DNA from 2 places in the Sphingomonas nostoxanthinifaciens genome. Region 2 is predicted to be linked to the other one. Evidence: predicted binding sites of a transcription regulator. Region 2 holds the regulator's gene; the other holds the start of a gene.
What was found. The regulator LexA, encoded in region 2, represses DNA repair genes until DNA is damaged. The targets are predictions, from matches to a motif close to GTTCCNCNCTTGTTCT.

Region 1 (7,415 bases), 890 kb from region 2:
CTGACCGATACCCTCGATCTGCTGTGCCGTCAGGTCGAGCGTCTGCTCGACGACGTGCGCTGCACCGTCGTGATGATCGAGGACGACAAGATCAGGCCGCTCGCCGCGCCGGCCATGCCGCCATTTTACGCGGAGGCGATCAACGGCGTGCCGGTCGGCCCCTGCGCCGGCTCGTGCGGCACCGCCGCCTGGACGCGCCATCCGGTGGTCGTCACCGACATCGCCACCGATCCGCTGTGGGACGGCTTTCGCGAACTGGTGCTGCCGCTGGGGCTGCGTGCCTGCTGGTCGAGCCCGATCGTCGACAATCACGGCGTGTCGATCGGCTGCTTCGCTTTCTATTATCGCGAGCCGCGCGGGCCTACCCTGCTGGAGCGGAGCGTGGTCGATGCCTGCCTGCACTTGTGCATGATCGCGATCGATCGCGCGCGCAGCGTCGCCGCCCACCACGCCCTGGTCTATCGCGATGCGCTGACCGGGCTCGGCAACCGCGCCGCCTTCGAGGAGACGATCGCCAGCCCGCGCGCGGACGGCTGGGCGCTGATGCTGATCGACGTCGACGATCTCAAGACGGTCAACGACATGTTCGGCCATCGCGCGGGCGACGGAATGATCACCACGGTGGCGCATCGCGTGGCCGACATCGTCACCCGGCCGCGTGCCTTTCGCATCGGCGGCGACGAGCTGCCCGTATTGATCGAGAGCGCCGAACCCGAGGCGGAGGTCGAACGGCTCAGCAAGACGCTGCTCGCCACGATCGACCATCCTGCCGACTGCGCCGGGCAGATGCTGACGCCGTCAATCTCGATCGGCGCGGCCATCGTGGTTCCGGGCAGCGACACCGCGCATGAGATCGTCCGCAGACACGCCGATCTTGCGCTCTACCATGCGAAGAGCACCGGCAAGGGCGGGTTCGTCTGCCACACGCCGCGCCTCGGCACGCGCATCGCACGGCGACTGGCGGCGGTGCGCACCGTCCGCGCGGCGATCGCCAACGATGCCATCGCGCCTTATTACCAGCCGATCGTCGATCTCGCCACGCGCACGCCGATCGGGCTGGAGGCACTCTGCCGCATCCGCACCAGCGAGGGCGTCATCGTCGCCGGCGACACGCTGCAGGACGCGCTGACCGATGCGCATGTCGCGGTCGACATCACCCGGCTCATGCTGGCCAAGATCTGCGACGACCTGCGCGGCATGCGCGATGCCGGGCTGACGATCAGGCCGGTGGCGATCAACTTGTCGCCGTTCGACTTCCGCCGCCCCGGCATCGCCCGATCGATCCTCGACGCGCTCGATGCGGTCGGCATGCCGCGCAGCGCGCTGGCGATCGAGGTCACCGAACTGGTGTCGCTCGGCCGACACAACGATGTGGTGACGGCCGAGCTTGCGGAGCTGCGTCGCAACGGCATTTCGGCCGCGCTCGACGATTTCGGCACCGGCTTCGCGTCGCTCAGCCATTTGCTGTCGATGTCGGTCGACACGATCAAGATCGATCGCAGCTTCGTCGGCGACGGGCCGCGCGGCTTCGCCATCATCGACGGCGTCGCCCGGATCGCGGGTGCGCTCGGCATCCGCATCATCGTCGAAGGCGTGGAGGAGGAGGCGCAGGCGTGGGCGCTCGCCCGCCTCGGCTGCCAGGCGGTGCAGGGATTTCGCTTCGCCCCGCCGATGCCGCTGGCAAAGACGATCGACTATCTTGCCGCGTTCGAGCCGCTGCCCCCGGCGGTGGTGGTTCAACCGCTGCGGCGAGTGGGCTGAGCCCGGATCAGCCGCGTGTCTCGCGCAGTCGCGCGACGATCGCCGCCCCGGCCGCCACGAACCGCTCGGGTCCGAACCGGCTGAGCAGCCGTGCGCGGCCCGCGGCGCCCATGGCGGCGAGACGTTCGGGCTGCGCCAGCGCAGCGCGCAGCGCGGCGGCGAGCGCGATCGCGTCGCCGGGCGGCACCAGCCAGCCGGTCTCGCCCGGCAACACCGACCGGGCGATCTCCCCGACCGCGCTCGCGATCACCGGCAGCCCGGCCTGCATCGCCTCGTGCGCGGCGAGACAAAAGCCCTCCGAGCGCGACGGCTGGAGATAGAGATTCAGCCCGGCGAGAAAGGCGCGGGGATCGCCGACGAAACCGGCGAAATCCAGCCGCCCGCCCGATCGATCGCCCAGTTCCGCCCCGGCATCGCCGTCGCCGCCGATCGTCACGCGGGCGTCGATCCCGGTGGCCAGCGCATCCGCCAGCACGTCATAGCCCTTCACGCGATGCAGCCGGCCGAGCGAGCCGATGCGCATCGGCTCGCCCGGCCGCCACGGTGCGGCCTGCGGTGCAGCCGCATCGGCACGAAAGATCGGCCACAGCATCAGCCGCGCTTCGTCCACGCCCATGATATCGCGCGCATAGCGCCACACCGCATCCGAATCCGCCACCCATATGGCGGAGGCACGCCAGCGCAATTTCAGCAGCCGCAGATTGGCGGGTTTCAGCCACGCCGCATGCTGCCAGCTGGCCACCGGCAGTTGCTGCCGCTGGCCGACAATCTGGCCGAGCAGGGTCGCGCGGCTGAGCGAGGTCCACAAATGGGTGGCGCCGATCGCGCGCACTTCACGATCCAGCCAGCGCAAGGCGGCAAGATGATCGCGCCTGCCGCCATCGCGCACGCGCACCTCCAGCCCGGCTGCCTGCATCGACCGCAGCGCGCGTCCATCGCGTCGGGTAAGCGCGAGAACAACCACCTCAGCGCCCTGCGCGCGCAGCACCCCGCACAATGCCGGCACCGGCAGCGCGGCGCCACCGCCCTCCACCGAATTGATGATGTAGGCGATCCTCACCGCCGGCTTGCCGCCAATCCGGTGAACAGCGCCAGATAATGCCACGCGACCGGGCCGATGCGGTGTCGCTCCACCCGGATCGCCAGCTGCACCGGATCGGACGGCGGCAGCACGAGCATCGCCGCCATCGCCGCCGTCATTGCCGGTGCATCGTCGATCGGCACGATCCGCCCAGCCACGGGATCGTCGATCAGCTCGGACGCCGGCGTGCAATTGGTGACGATCGCGGGGCGACCGGCGGCGAGCGCCTCGATCAGCACCGCCGGATAGCCCTCGAAACGCGATGGCAGCACGAACAGCCGCGCCCGATCCAGCCAGTCGCGCGTATCGGCGACATAGCCCGGCATCCGCACGCGCGCGGTCAGGCCATGCTGCGCAATCAGCCGCTCCAGCCGGGCGCGATCCGGCCCCTCGCCGACGATCACCAGCTCGGCATCGCCGCGATCGAGCCGCGCGAAGGCGACGATCAGCAGGTCGAAGCCCTTTTCCGGCACCAGCCGTCCCGCAGCGAGAATGATCGGCGGCCCATCGGGCACCGGCAGCGGCGCTGGCATATGATCCTCCAGCGCGGGCAGCGGGATGGTCGCCACGATCGGGCGGCCGACCATCCGTTCGGCCTGCGCGGTGGCGGCGTCCGAGAGAGCGACGATGGCATCCGCTCCTTTCAGCAACAGCCTCATCCGCCGTCCGAACAGGAACTGACGCAGCGCCCGGCGCTGCGGCTTGGCGAGCGCCGCGCTCACCTGCGCGACGATTGCGGGGCGGTGCGCGCGCGGCAGTGCTGCCAGCGCGGGCGCCACCGGCCAATGAAAATTGCCGGGAAGGAAGACGGCGTCGACCGGCTCGCGGCCGAAATGCGCCGCCGCGGCGCGGGCAAGGCGCAGGCGCGATCCCCGGCCGCGCGCGATCGGCTGCGGCGCGGCCACAACCTGCACCGCCGGATCGAGCAGCGCGCGCATCTCGCCCTCGCCACTCCCGCACAGGATGGTGACCGCCGCACCTTCCATCGCCCAGCGCGAGGCGAGCCGCACCGCGATCCGCTCGGTCCCCCCCAGCGCGAAGTCGTGCATCACGATCCCGATCGAGGGAAGGAATTCGCCGGGGGCCATATCCCGCCGGTAGCCAAGCACCGCCGCCAAGTCACTGAGGAACCTTGACTCGCATCGCTGGCGTTGAGACTATGGAACATAGAGTGAACATGAATGACCGAGTCGCCCTCCTCCTCCCCGCTTCGCCAGCGTTTCGCCGGGTTCGACCAGGTGACCGAGCCCACGCGCTTCGCGCTGGGCCATGCCGGCCTCGACACGGCGCTGGGCGGTGGATTACCGCGCGGGCGGCTGCACGAATTCTGGCCGGCGCGGCCCGAGGACGGCCCGAGCGCGATCGGCTTCGCCCTGCTGCTGGCGCTGCGCGCGGGCGGGCGTGGCGGCAATATCGTCTGGCTGACGCAGGATCGGGCGCCGCGCTGCGGCCGGCTCTACCCGCCGGGCCTCGCCGAACTGGGGGCCGATCCGGCGCGCCTGCTGTTCGTGACCGCGCCCGACGAGGCGAGCCTGCTGCGCGCGGCGGCGGACGTGGTGCGCTCGCCCGCCGCGGGCACGGCGGTGATCGCGCCGGGCGTGGCCTCGCCTGCGATCGACCTCACCGCCACGCGCCGGCTGACCTTGTTCGCCGAGCGATCGGGCGTGACCGCCTTGCTGGTGCGCCAGTCCGATCCGCACTGCCCGTCGGCCGCTGCGACCCGCTGGTGCGTCGCGGCTGCGCCCTCGCCGTTGCTGGAGGCGGATGCGCCGGGTGCGCCGGCTTTCATGGTCGAATGCACGCGCCAGCGCGGCGGCGCACCGGTCGCCGCGACGCGGCTGGAGTGGCAGCGTGACGATGGCCGCTTCGCGCCTCTATCTGGCGCTGCACCTGCCGATGCTGGCGGAAGACGTCGCGCGGCTGGCGGGTGAGGCATCAACGCACCTGCTCGTCTTCGTCGAGAAAACCGGCAATGCGATGCGCCTCACCGCCATATCGCACGTCGCCGCACGCGCCGGCCTCGCCCCCGGCCTGACGCTGGCCGACGCCCGCGCGCGCATGCCCGATCTGGTGGCGCGCGACCGCGACCATGCCGGCGAGGCGCGGCTGCTTGCACGGATCGTGCGGGGCTGCACGCGCTACACGCCGATGGCGGCCGCCGAGGCGCCCGACGGTGCGATCCTCGACATTACCGGCTGCACCCACGCCTTTGACGGTGCACCCGCTCTGCTGGCGGAGTGCGCGCGCCGCCTTGCCGATGGCGGCGTCACCGCCCGGCTCGCGCTTGGCACCACGCCCGAGCAGGCGCGCGCGCTCGCCCGCTTCGGCCCGCCCGGCGAAATAGGTCCGCTTCACCCTCAACTTCCTCAACTTCGCGCCCTGCCGGTCGAGGCGCTGGAGGCGCTGCCCGACGTGACGGTGGCGCTGCGCCGCGCCGGCCTCAAGACGATCGGCCATCTCGCCGAACGCCCGCGCGCGATGCTGGCGGCGCGCTTCGGCGATCTCGCGCTGCGGCTGATCCGCGTGCTGGGCGAGGAGGATCGCCGCATCAGCCCCGAGCGCCTGCCCGCCCCGATCTTCGCGCTGCGCCGCTTCGCCGAGCCGATCGGCCGCGTCGACGACGCGCTCGCCTGCCTCGAGGAATTGCTGGGCGAGACGGTGACGATGTTGCTCGAACGCCACCAGGGCGGCCGCCGCTTCGCCGCGCGCCTGTTCCGCAGCGACGGCCATGTCGCCGGGCTGGAGGTGGGCACCGGCCGCCCGACGCGCGACGGTCCGGCGGTGATGCGCCTGTTCCGCGAGCGGCTCGATGCGCTGGCCGACCCGATCGACCCCGGCTTTGGCTTCGATTGCGTGCGGCTCGACGTGGTCGCCACCGAGCCGCTGGCGGCGCGGCAGGAGGATCATCTGGCACCGGCACGCGAGGCCGAGGCGCTCGATGCCCTGGTCGATCGGCTGGCGGCGCGGCTCGGCACGCGCCGCATCCACCGCGCCGCACCTGCCGACACCCACATCCCCGAATGCGCGAGCGTCGCCGCGTCACCCTCCGCGCCGGTCGTGTGGGAAACTCCCGAGCCCGACGAGCCGCCGCTCCGTCCGCTCACCCTGCTCGATCCGCCGCAGCCGGTCGACGTGCTCTATGCGCTGCCGGAGGGGCCACCGCGCCGCTTCGCCTGGGCCGGGCGCCAGCACGACGTCGCGCGATGGGAGGGGCCTGAGCGGATCGCCGCCGAATGGTGGCGGCGGCGCGATCGCGGCGGCCTCACCCGCGATTATTATCGGGTGGAGGATGCCGCCGGCCACCGCTTCTGGCTGTTCCGCCACGGCCTGCACGAACGCGAGCTGACCACGCCCGCCTGGTATCTGCACGGCCTGTTCGCATGAGCGAGGCTGCCGCGCCTTATGTCGAGCTCGCCTGCGCGACCAATTTCTCCTTCCTCCACGGCGCGAGCCACGGCAGCGACCTGCTCGGCCGCGCGCTCGCGCTGGGCCATGCCGGGCTCGGCATCTGCGACCGCAACACCGTCGCCGGCGTGGTGCGCGCATGGGATGCGCTCAAGCGCGCGCGCGCGGGCGTGCACGAGACGCTGAAGGAGCCGCCACCCGATTTCCGCCTCGTCACCGGCGCGCGGCTGGTGTTCGCCGACGGCACGCCCGACATCATCGCTTATCCCGAGGATCGCGCCGGCTGGGGCTGGCTTACCCGCTTGCTGTCCGCGGGCAATCTGCGCAGCGACAAGGGCGGCTGCGTGCTGGGCCTGCCCGATCTGCTCGCCCACCTCGACGGCCTGCTGCTGATCGTGCTGCCGGAAAGCACACGCCGCGACGGCGAGGGCGTGGCGCGGGTGGCGGGCAAACGGACGTTGCTGCCGGAGGATGCTCCGCCTCCCCCCGTTCGGCTCGAGCCGTCACGGCTGCGGTCGCGACCGGCCCGACCTCCGCTCGAAGCGAACGACGAGGGCGAGGAGGAAGGCGAGCCGGAAGGCGCGACGATCATCCCTTTCCCCTCCCGTCACCCCGGCGAAGGCCGGGGTCCAGTCCCGCCGCCGACGTCGCGCGTGGAGCCCTGGATCCCGGCCTCCGCCGGGATGACGGAGGGGACGAAGCAAGACCTTCCTTCGCTCCTCCGCACGCTCCGCACCGCCGCAGCCGATCGCGTATGGCTCGGCGCGGCGATGCCCGAGCGCGGGCCCGACCGGCGCCGCCTCGCCCGCCTCGCCCGGATCGCGGCCCAAGCTGGCGTACCTCTGCTCGCGCTCAACGACGCGCTCTACGCCGCGCCCGAGGATCGGCCGCTGCAGGACGTGCTCACCTGCATCCGGCTGGGCGTGACGATACAGTCGGCCGGCCGCCGGCTGGACGCCAATGCCGAACGCCACCTCAAATCCCCGCAGGCGATGGCGACCCTGTTCCGCGATCATCCGCAGGCGCTCGCCGAGGCGATGCGGCTGTTCGCGCGCATCCGCTTCGATCTCGGCGAGCTTCGCTACGAATATCCGCACGAGCCGGTGCCCGAGGGCTGGCGGCCGATGCGCTGGCTGCAGCATCTGACGATCACCGCCGCGCGCCTCAA
Region 2 (7,415 bases):
CGCCCTGCTGCCCGATCCGGCCGAACCGCTCGAGCATGCGACCGCCGAGCAGGCGTTCGCCGACATCCTCGACGGCAAGGTCGCGGACGATGATGTCGCCGCCTTCCTGACGGCGATGACGCTGCGCGACGAGACCAGCGTCGAGATCGCCGCCGCGGCGCGTGCGCTGCGGGCGCGCATGATCGAGGTCGAGGCTCCGGTCGGCGCGATCGACGTATGCGGCACCGGCGGCGACGGCGCGCACAGCCTCAACATCTCGACCGCGGTCGCGATCGTGGTGGCGGCGTGCGGCGTGCCGGTCGCCAAGCATGGCAATCGCGCCGCTTCGTCCAAGGCGGGCGCGGCCGATACGCTGGAGGCGCTCGGGCTCGATCTGGATCGCGCGGCGGCGCGGGCCGAGGCGAGCCTCGCCGATCTCGGCATCGCCTTCCTGTTCGCGCAGACGCATCACCCGGCGCTTGGCCGGCTGGCGCCGATCCGCCGCGCGATCGGGCGGCGCACCATCTTCAACATCGTCGGTCCGCTCGCCAATCCGGCACGGGTGACGCGGCAGCTCGTCGGCGTGGCGCGTGTCGATTATCTGTCGACCGTGGCCGAGGCGCTCGACCTGCTCGGCAGCGAGGCGGCGTTGGTCGTGTCGGGCGAGGAGAGCCTCGACGAATTGTCGATCGCGGGGCCCAGCCGCGCGGTGCCTGTCGGCCTGTGCGGCATCGGCGGCGCGATCACGCCCGAGGATGCCGGCCTGCCGCGCCACGGGCTCGATGCGATCCGCGGCGGCGATGCGAGCTACAATGCCGCGGCGCTGCGCGCGCTGTTGCGGGGTGCGCCGGGCGCCTATCGCGATGCGGTGCTGCTGAATGCGGGCGCGGCTTTGATCGTGGCTGGTACGGCGGCGACGCTGGAGGAGGGCGTCGAGGAGGCCGCCGAGGCGATCGACAAGGGCCTTGCGAACGCGCTGCTCGATTGCTGGATATCCTTCTGACATGTCCAACCGGTTGACTGCGATCCTCGAAACCAAGCGCGCGCATGTCGCGGCCGCCAAGGCGGCCCGCTCGATCGGCGACCTCGACGCGGCGGCGGGGCAGGTGTCGGCGCCGCGTGGTTTTCGCGCCGCGCTGGAGCGCAAGGCGGTCGCCGGCCATGCGCTGATCGCCGAGATCAAGAAGGCCTCGCCGTCCAAGGGCTTGATCCGCGCCGATTTCGATCCCCCGGCGCATGCCCGCGCTTATGAAGCGGGCGGCGCGGCCTGCCTGTCGGTGCTTACCGACGAACCCTATTTCCAGGGCGCCGACGCGTATCTGGTCGCGGCGCGGGCGGCCTGCGGGCTGCCGTGCTTGCGCAAGGATTTCATGGTCGATCCGTGGCAGGTGGCGGAAGCGCGCGCGCTCGGCGCCGATGCCATCCTCATCATCGTCGCCGCGCTGGACGATGGAATGATGGCGGAGATCGAGGCGGCGGCGATCGAGCGCGGCATGGACGTGCTGGTCGAGGTTCATGATCGTGCCGAGCTGGCGCGCGCGCTACGCCTGCGCTCGCGGCTGATCGGCGCCAACAATCGCGATCTGCGCGACTTCACCGTCGATTTTGCGCGCACCTACGAACTGGTCGCGGATGCGCCGGCCGACTGCCTGTTCGTCGCCGAGAGCGGGCTGGGGGACAAGGCCGATCTCGATGCGATGGCGGCACATGGCGTGCGCGCCTTCCTCGTCGGCGAGAGCCTGATGCGGCAGGCGGACGTGGAGGCGGCCACGCGGCGGCTGCTGACCGGCGCATGACCCGGCTGACCCATCTCGACGATGCCGGCGCGGCGCACATGGTCGATGTGTCGGACAAGGCCGTCACCAAGCGCACCGCCGTGGCCACCGGCCATATCGCCATGACCGGAGCGGCGCTCGACGCGATCCGCGCCGGCACGCTCGCCAAGGGCGATGCGCTTGCGGTCGCACGGATCGCGGGGATCATGGCGGCGAAGCGCACCGCCGAATTGGTGCCTCTGTGCCATCCGTTGCCGATCAGTTCCGCCAGTGTCGACCTTGCGTTCGTCGAGGGCGGGATCGACTGCACCGCCACCGTCGTCACCGACGGCAAGACCGGGGTCGAGATGGAGGCACTGACGGCCGTCTCGGTCGCGCTGCTCACGCTCTACGACATGGCCAAGGCGATCGATCGGGCGATGACCATCGGCGCGATCGGTTTGGCCGCCAAGGCGGGTGGCCGATCGGGCGATTGGGTGCGCCCGTGACGATGCTGCAGGCGGCCGACGCGCAGGCGCGGCTGCTGGCGCTCGCACCGCCGCTGTCGATCGAACAGGCGTCGCTAGCCGAGGCGGCCGGCCGCTGGGCAGCGGCGGACGTGGTCGCGCAGCGCACGCAGCCCGCGGCGGACCTGTCGGCGATGGATGGCTATGCGCTGCGCTTCGCCGACCTGCAGGGCACGCTGACGGTTGTCGGCGAGAGCAAGGCCGGCGGTGCGCTCGATCGAGCGCTGGCGCCGGGCGAGGCCGCACGCATCTTCACCGGCGCGGCGATGCCGGCCGGTGCGGACACCGTGCTGGTTCAGGAGGAAGCGGCGCGGGACGGCGATTTGCTGCGTCTCGCGGGCGACGGGCCTGCCCGGCCGGGCGCGCATGTGCGGCGACGCGGAATGGATTTCGCCGGCGGCGACCGGCTCATCACGCAGGGTGAGCGGCTGAGCCCGGCGCGGATCGCGCTCGCGGCGATCGGCGGGCACGGCGCTCTGCCGGTCCGCCGCCGCCCGCGCATATGCATCCTCTCGACCGGCGACGAACTGGTCGCACCGGGCAGCGCCGTGGATGGTTTGCCTGCATCCAATGGCCCGATGCTCATGGCGATGCTGGCCGGCACGGTGACCATCGTCGCGAGCGGGGACATCGTGCCCGATCGTCTGGGCTCGCTGGTGGGAGCGTTTCGCGCCGCGGCGGATTGCGCAGACATCGTTGTGACGACCGGCGGCGCCTCGGTCGGCGACCATGACCTCGTGCGCCCGGCGTTGATCGAGGCGGGCGCGACGATTGATTTCTGGCGGGTCGCGATGCGGCCAGGCAAGCCCGTGCTCGCCGGGCGGCTCGGCGACGCAGTGGTGCTCGGCCTGCCGGGCAATCCCGTGTCGGCGTTCGTCACGGCGCAGCTCTTCCTGCTGCCGCTTGTCGCGCACCTCGCCGGCTGTCCCGATCCGTTGCCGGCCTTCGGAAGGGCGCGCCTCGCCGCCGGGCTGCCGGCGGTTGGCGAACGCACCGATTTCCTGCGCGGGCGGATCGACGGGGACATGGTGCATCCGCTGGTCGGTCAGGACAGTGCCGCGCTGGCGATGCTGGCGCAGGCCGATGCGCTGATCGTGCGACCGGGTCGTATCGGGCCGGCGGCTGTGGGGGATCCTGTGGATATCCTCCGCATCGCTTGACAGGCGCGTGGTTGTTCCCTACACGTTCCTTAAAGGTTCTGTAGGGACGGATCACATGCTGACGCGCAAGCAACATGAGCTGCTTTGCTTCATCAATGAGCGGTTGAGCGAGACCGGCGTCTCGCCCTCGTTCGAGGAGATGAAGGACGCATTGGATCTCAAGTCGAAGTCGGGCGTCCACCGTCTGATCTCGGCGCTGGAGGAGCGCAGCTTCATCCGCCGCCTGCCCAACCGCGCCCGCGCGCTGGAGGTGCTACGCCTGCCCGACGCGGTGAAGACCGCCGCGCCGAAGCCCTCGCGTCCCCCGGCGTCTGCGCCCAAGCTGGTGCTTCCTGCGGCGAACGACGTGCTCGAACTGCCGCTGCACGGGCGGATCGCCGCCGGCATGCCGATCGAGGCGCTGGAGGGACGCAGCACGCTCTCCGTGCCGGCGGCCCTGCTCGGACCCGGCGAGCATTATGCGCTGGAGGTGGCAGGCGATTCGATGGTCGAGGCCGGCATCCTCGACGGTGATTATGCCTTGGTCCGCCGCGGCGAAACCGCGCGCGACGGCGAGATCGTGGTGGCGCTGATCGACGATAGCGAGGCGACGCTCAAATATTTCCGTCACGAGGGCAAGATGATCCGGCTCGATCCGGCCAACCGCGCCTACGATCCGCAGCGTTATCGGCCGGGGCAGGTGCGCATCCAGGGCAAGCTGGCGGGGCTGCTCCGCCGTTATTGAGGTGTGACCATGCAGACCGCGCGCACCGATTTCATCGAGCTTCCGGCGACCGACATCGCCGCGACGACGGCATTCTATGAAAGCGTATTCGGCTGGAGCCTCACGGCCTTCGGGCCGACTTACGCCTGCACGATGACGGGCGACGTCGACATCGGCCTGCAGGCCGATGTCGCGGAGCGCACGGCGGCACCGCTGCCGGCGATCCGCGTGGCCGATCTCGAAGCGGCGCTGGCGGCGGTCAGCGCCGCCGGTGGTGCGATCACGCACCCGATCTTCGCCTTCCCCGGTGGGCGGCGCTTCCACTTCCGCGATCCGTCGGGCAACGAGCTGGCGATCCACACCGCCGCGTGACGCAAGGGTCGGCGGCGCGCGCTGCGCCGCCGACCGCTCGGCCGTCAAAAGGCGGCGGTGCTTTTGGTGTCCATCATCAATCCGCGCACCAGCGGGATGGGCGGACCGCCATGATCGAGCAATTCGTCATGGAACGCCTTCCAGCCTGCGCGGCCGCCATGCGTCGCCGTCCAGTCGGTGCGCAGCCGGCGGATCATCAACTTGCCCATCGTGTAGACGAGATAGGCCGGGTCGTAGGTGCCGCGCGCCGCCTGCTGCCGCGCGGTACCCTCGGCCTGGTAGCATTGCTCGACGAACATCTTGCGTGACTGCTCGACCGTCATGCCCTGCGTGTGCAGGCCGATCGCCGAGAGGTAGCGGCAGTCGCGCTGCAGTGCGTTGGCGAGCTGGCCGATATGCGCCTCGGGATCGCCCTTCCGCAGGCCGGCCTCCCACATCATCTCCTCGGCATAATGCGCCCAGCCCTCGGCGAAGGCATTGCCGACGAACACCCGGCTGAAGAAGGACGGCGAGCGGTTGGCGTGCAGGAACTGGAGGAAATGGCCCGGCATCACCTCGTGCACCGTGACGAACAGCAGGTTGGTTTCGCCCGGCGTCGAGGCGCGCTGCACCTCGGGCGTCCATGCCGGATCCGGCGGCGAGATATAATAGACCGAGGGCAGGCCATGCTCATACGGTCCGGGCGGATCGATATAGGCGGTGTTCTGCCGCATGAACGGCGGCGCCTCGTTGGCGAGCGCCTGCTCCGTGCCGGGAATGGTGACGAGCTGCTTCGCCAGAACGAAGGCGCGCAGCTCGGGGATCTGGCGGCGCGCGGTCGCGACCGGGCCGCCCTCGCCCTTGTGCGCATTCGCCTTCGCGGTGCAGTCGGTGATCGAGGCGCCGGGGGCATAAGCAGCGCAGGCTTCGTTCAAGGCATCCTGGTTGCGCTTGAGGTCGGCGCGGCCAACTGCTTCCAGTTCGGCGACCGGCGTATCCACCATCTCGGTGGCGTAGAGCATGCGCTGGAACCGCTCGGGCCCGAGCGCGAAATCCTGCGTCGCGGCGCCACGATTCTGCTCCAGCCATTCGGCGAGCCCGTGCAGCGCTGTCGCCGCGGCGGTGGTCGCCGCGGCGAGATCGGCCTGCAGCTTGGCGTCCTTAACCCCGGCAAATGCTGCCGGAACATCCTTGGCGTAATAATCGGCGAGGCCCTGAAAGCCCGCTTTGCCGAAATTGATGAAGGTCAGCGGCATCGGCATGCGCAGATTGGCGCGGACCTGCGCCGCCGCGGCCGGAATATGCCGTGCGAACGCCGTCACCGCGCGCATCCGCGTCGCCGCGTCGGCGTAGGGCCGCGCGACATAGACGTTCGGATCGAGCATCGAGATATAATAAGACGGGTTGCGATGCGGCTGGTCGGCATCCTCCAGCCAGAACAGCCGCCCGCGCGCGACCGCGATCAGGTAATCGCGCTCGAAGCGCTGGTCGCGCGTCAGTCGGTTGTCGGTAAAGCCCTGCGCCTGCGCGATCGCCGCACGATAGAAAGCGGCCTTGCTCTTCAGCCCCGCGTCGCTCCAGTCGGGCAGTTCGCCGTCATGGTCGTGCCGCCCCTGATAGACGGCATAGGTCGGCTCGACCTTGAAGTCCTCCTCGAGAAATCGATCGAGAAAGGCGGGGAAGGGCGCCTTCGGAACCGGCGCTGCGCCCAGTAGGACCGACGCGGCGCAGGCGAGTAGGAGCTTTTTCACCGGCAGGACTTTCGCTATTTGGTGCGATCATTGCACCTCCGTGCTGATCCCGCCAGCCTGTATGGGCCGGAAAATGCTTGAATCACGGGATGATTCGTGATTCGCTTTTTACCATGTCGAAACGTCCGGCCCGTTCACTCATCCGGTCCGCCATCGGGCCGGCGATCGCGCTGTTCGTGATCGCTTATTTCGCCGGCGCGGCCATCGTCGGCCCGAACGGGCTGACGTCGCTCGCCGGATATCGCCATCAGCGCGCCGTGCGGCTGGCGCAGCTCCAGTCGCTGCAGGCGACGCGTGATCGCCTCGCGCATCATGCCGGATTGCTCGATCCGCATCATGTCGATCCCGATTATGCCGACGAATTGATCCGCCGCCAGACCGGGCAGATCCGGCCCGATGAGGTAATCCTTCCCGGCAACTGAGTTGCGTCCAATGCAATGGCGTATGCGTTAGATGCATTGTGGTCGGCCGGAACTCGGTCCTATAGGGGCGCAACACGTTTCTGCAGGAGAGCGAACGCCTTGGCCCGAGCAGCCCGAACCGCGAAACCGCAGTCGGAGGTGGCACCCCTTGCCGCCCCCAACCGCGAGCGTCCGCCCGAACCGGCCCACTACGAGGGCACGAACGAGGAACTGCTCGAATTCTACCGGCAGATGCTGCTCATCCGCCGCTTCGAGGAAAAGGCCGGGCAGCTTTACGGACTCGGCCTGATCGGCGGCTTCTGCCACCTCTACATTGGCCAGGAAGCGGTCGCGGTCGGCCTTCAGTCGGCGCTCACGGTCGGGCGTGATTCGGTCGTCACCGGCTATCGCGACCATGGCCACATGCTGGCCTACGGCATCGATCCCAAGGTCATCATGGCCGAGCTTACTGGCCGCGCCGCCGGCATTTCGCGCGGCAAGGGTGGCTCGATGCACATGTTCTCGGTCGAGCATGGCTTCTACGGCGGCCATGGCATCGTCGGTGCGCAGGTGTCGATCGGCGCGGGCCTCGGCTTCAAGCATAAGTATGCCGAGGATGGCGGCGTCGCGCTCGTCTATTTCGGCGACGGTGCGGCCAATCAGGGCCAGGTCTACGAAAGCTTCAACATGGCGGAGCTGTGGAAGCTGCCGGTGATCTTCGTGATCGAGAACAACCAATATGCGATGGGCACCAGCGTCAATCGCGCCTCGTCCGAGGATCAGCTCTAC

Region 1: the regulator LexA is predicted to act here: its motif matches at 4,004-4,019, upstream of K8P63_RS08350 (ImuA family protein).

What each region holds. Positions count from the first base shown of each region.
Region 1 covers NZ_CP082839.1:1,731,532-1,738,946, reverse strand. Annotated here, with positions in the region: gene K8P63_RS08365 (EAL domain-containing protein) at 1-1,761, shown strand, start outside; gene K8P63_RS08360 (glycosyltransferase family 4 protein) at 1,769-2,821, opposite strand; gene K8P63_RS08355 (glycosyltransferase) at 2,818-3,891, opposite strand; gene K8P63_RS08350 (ImuA family protein) at 4,024-4,773, shown strand; gene K8P63_RS08345 (Y-family DNA polymerase) at 4,700-6,226, shown strand; gene K8P63_RS08340 (error-prone DNA polymerase) at 6,223-7,415, shown strand, end outside.
Region 2 covers NZ_CP082839.1:839,428-846,842, forward strand. Annotated here, with positions in the region: gene trpD (anthranilate phosphoribosyltransferase) at 1-982, shown strand, start outside; gene trpC (indole-3-glycerol phosphate synthase TrpC) at 984-1,775, shown strand; gene moaC (cyclic pyranopterin monophosphate synthase MoaC) at 1,772-2,242, shown strand; gene K8P63_RS03845 (molybdopterin molybdotransferase MoeA) at 2,239-3,420, shown strand; gene lexA (transcriptional repressor LexA) at 3,476-4,144, shown strand; gene K8P63_RS03855 (VOC family protein) at 4,154-4,495, shown strand; gene K8P63_RS03860 (DUF885 domain-containing protein) at 4,540-6,225, opposite strand; gene K8P63_RS03865 (FtsB family cell division protein) at 6,339-6,647, shown strand; gene pdhA (pyruvate dehydrogenase (acetyl-transferring) E1 component subunit alpha) at 6,786-7,415, shown strand, end outside.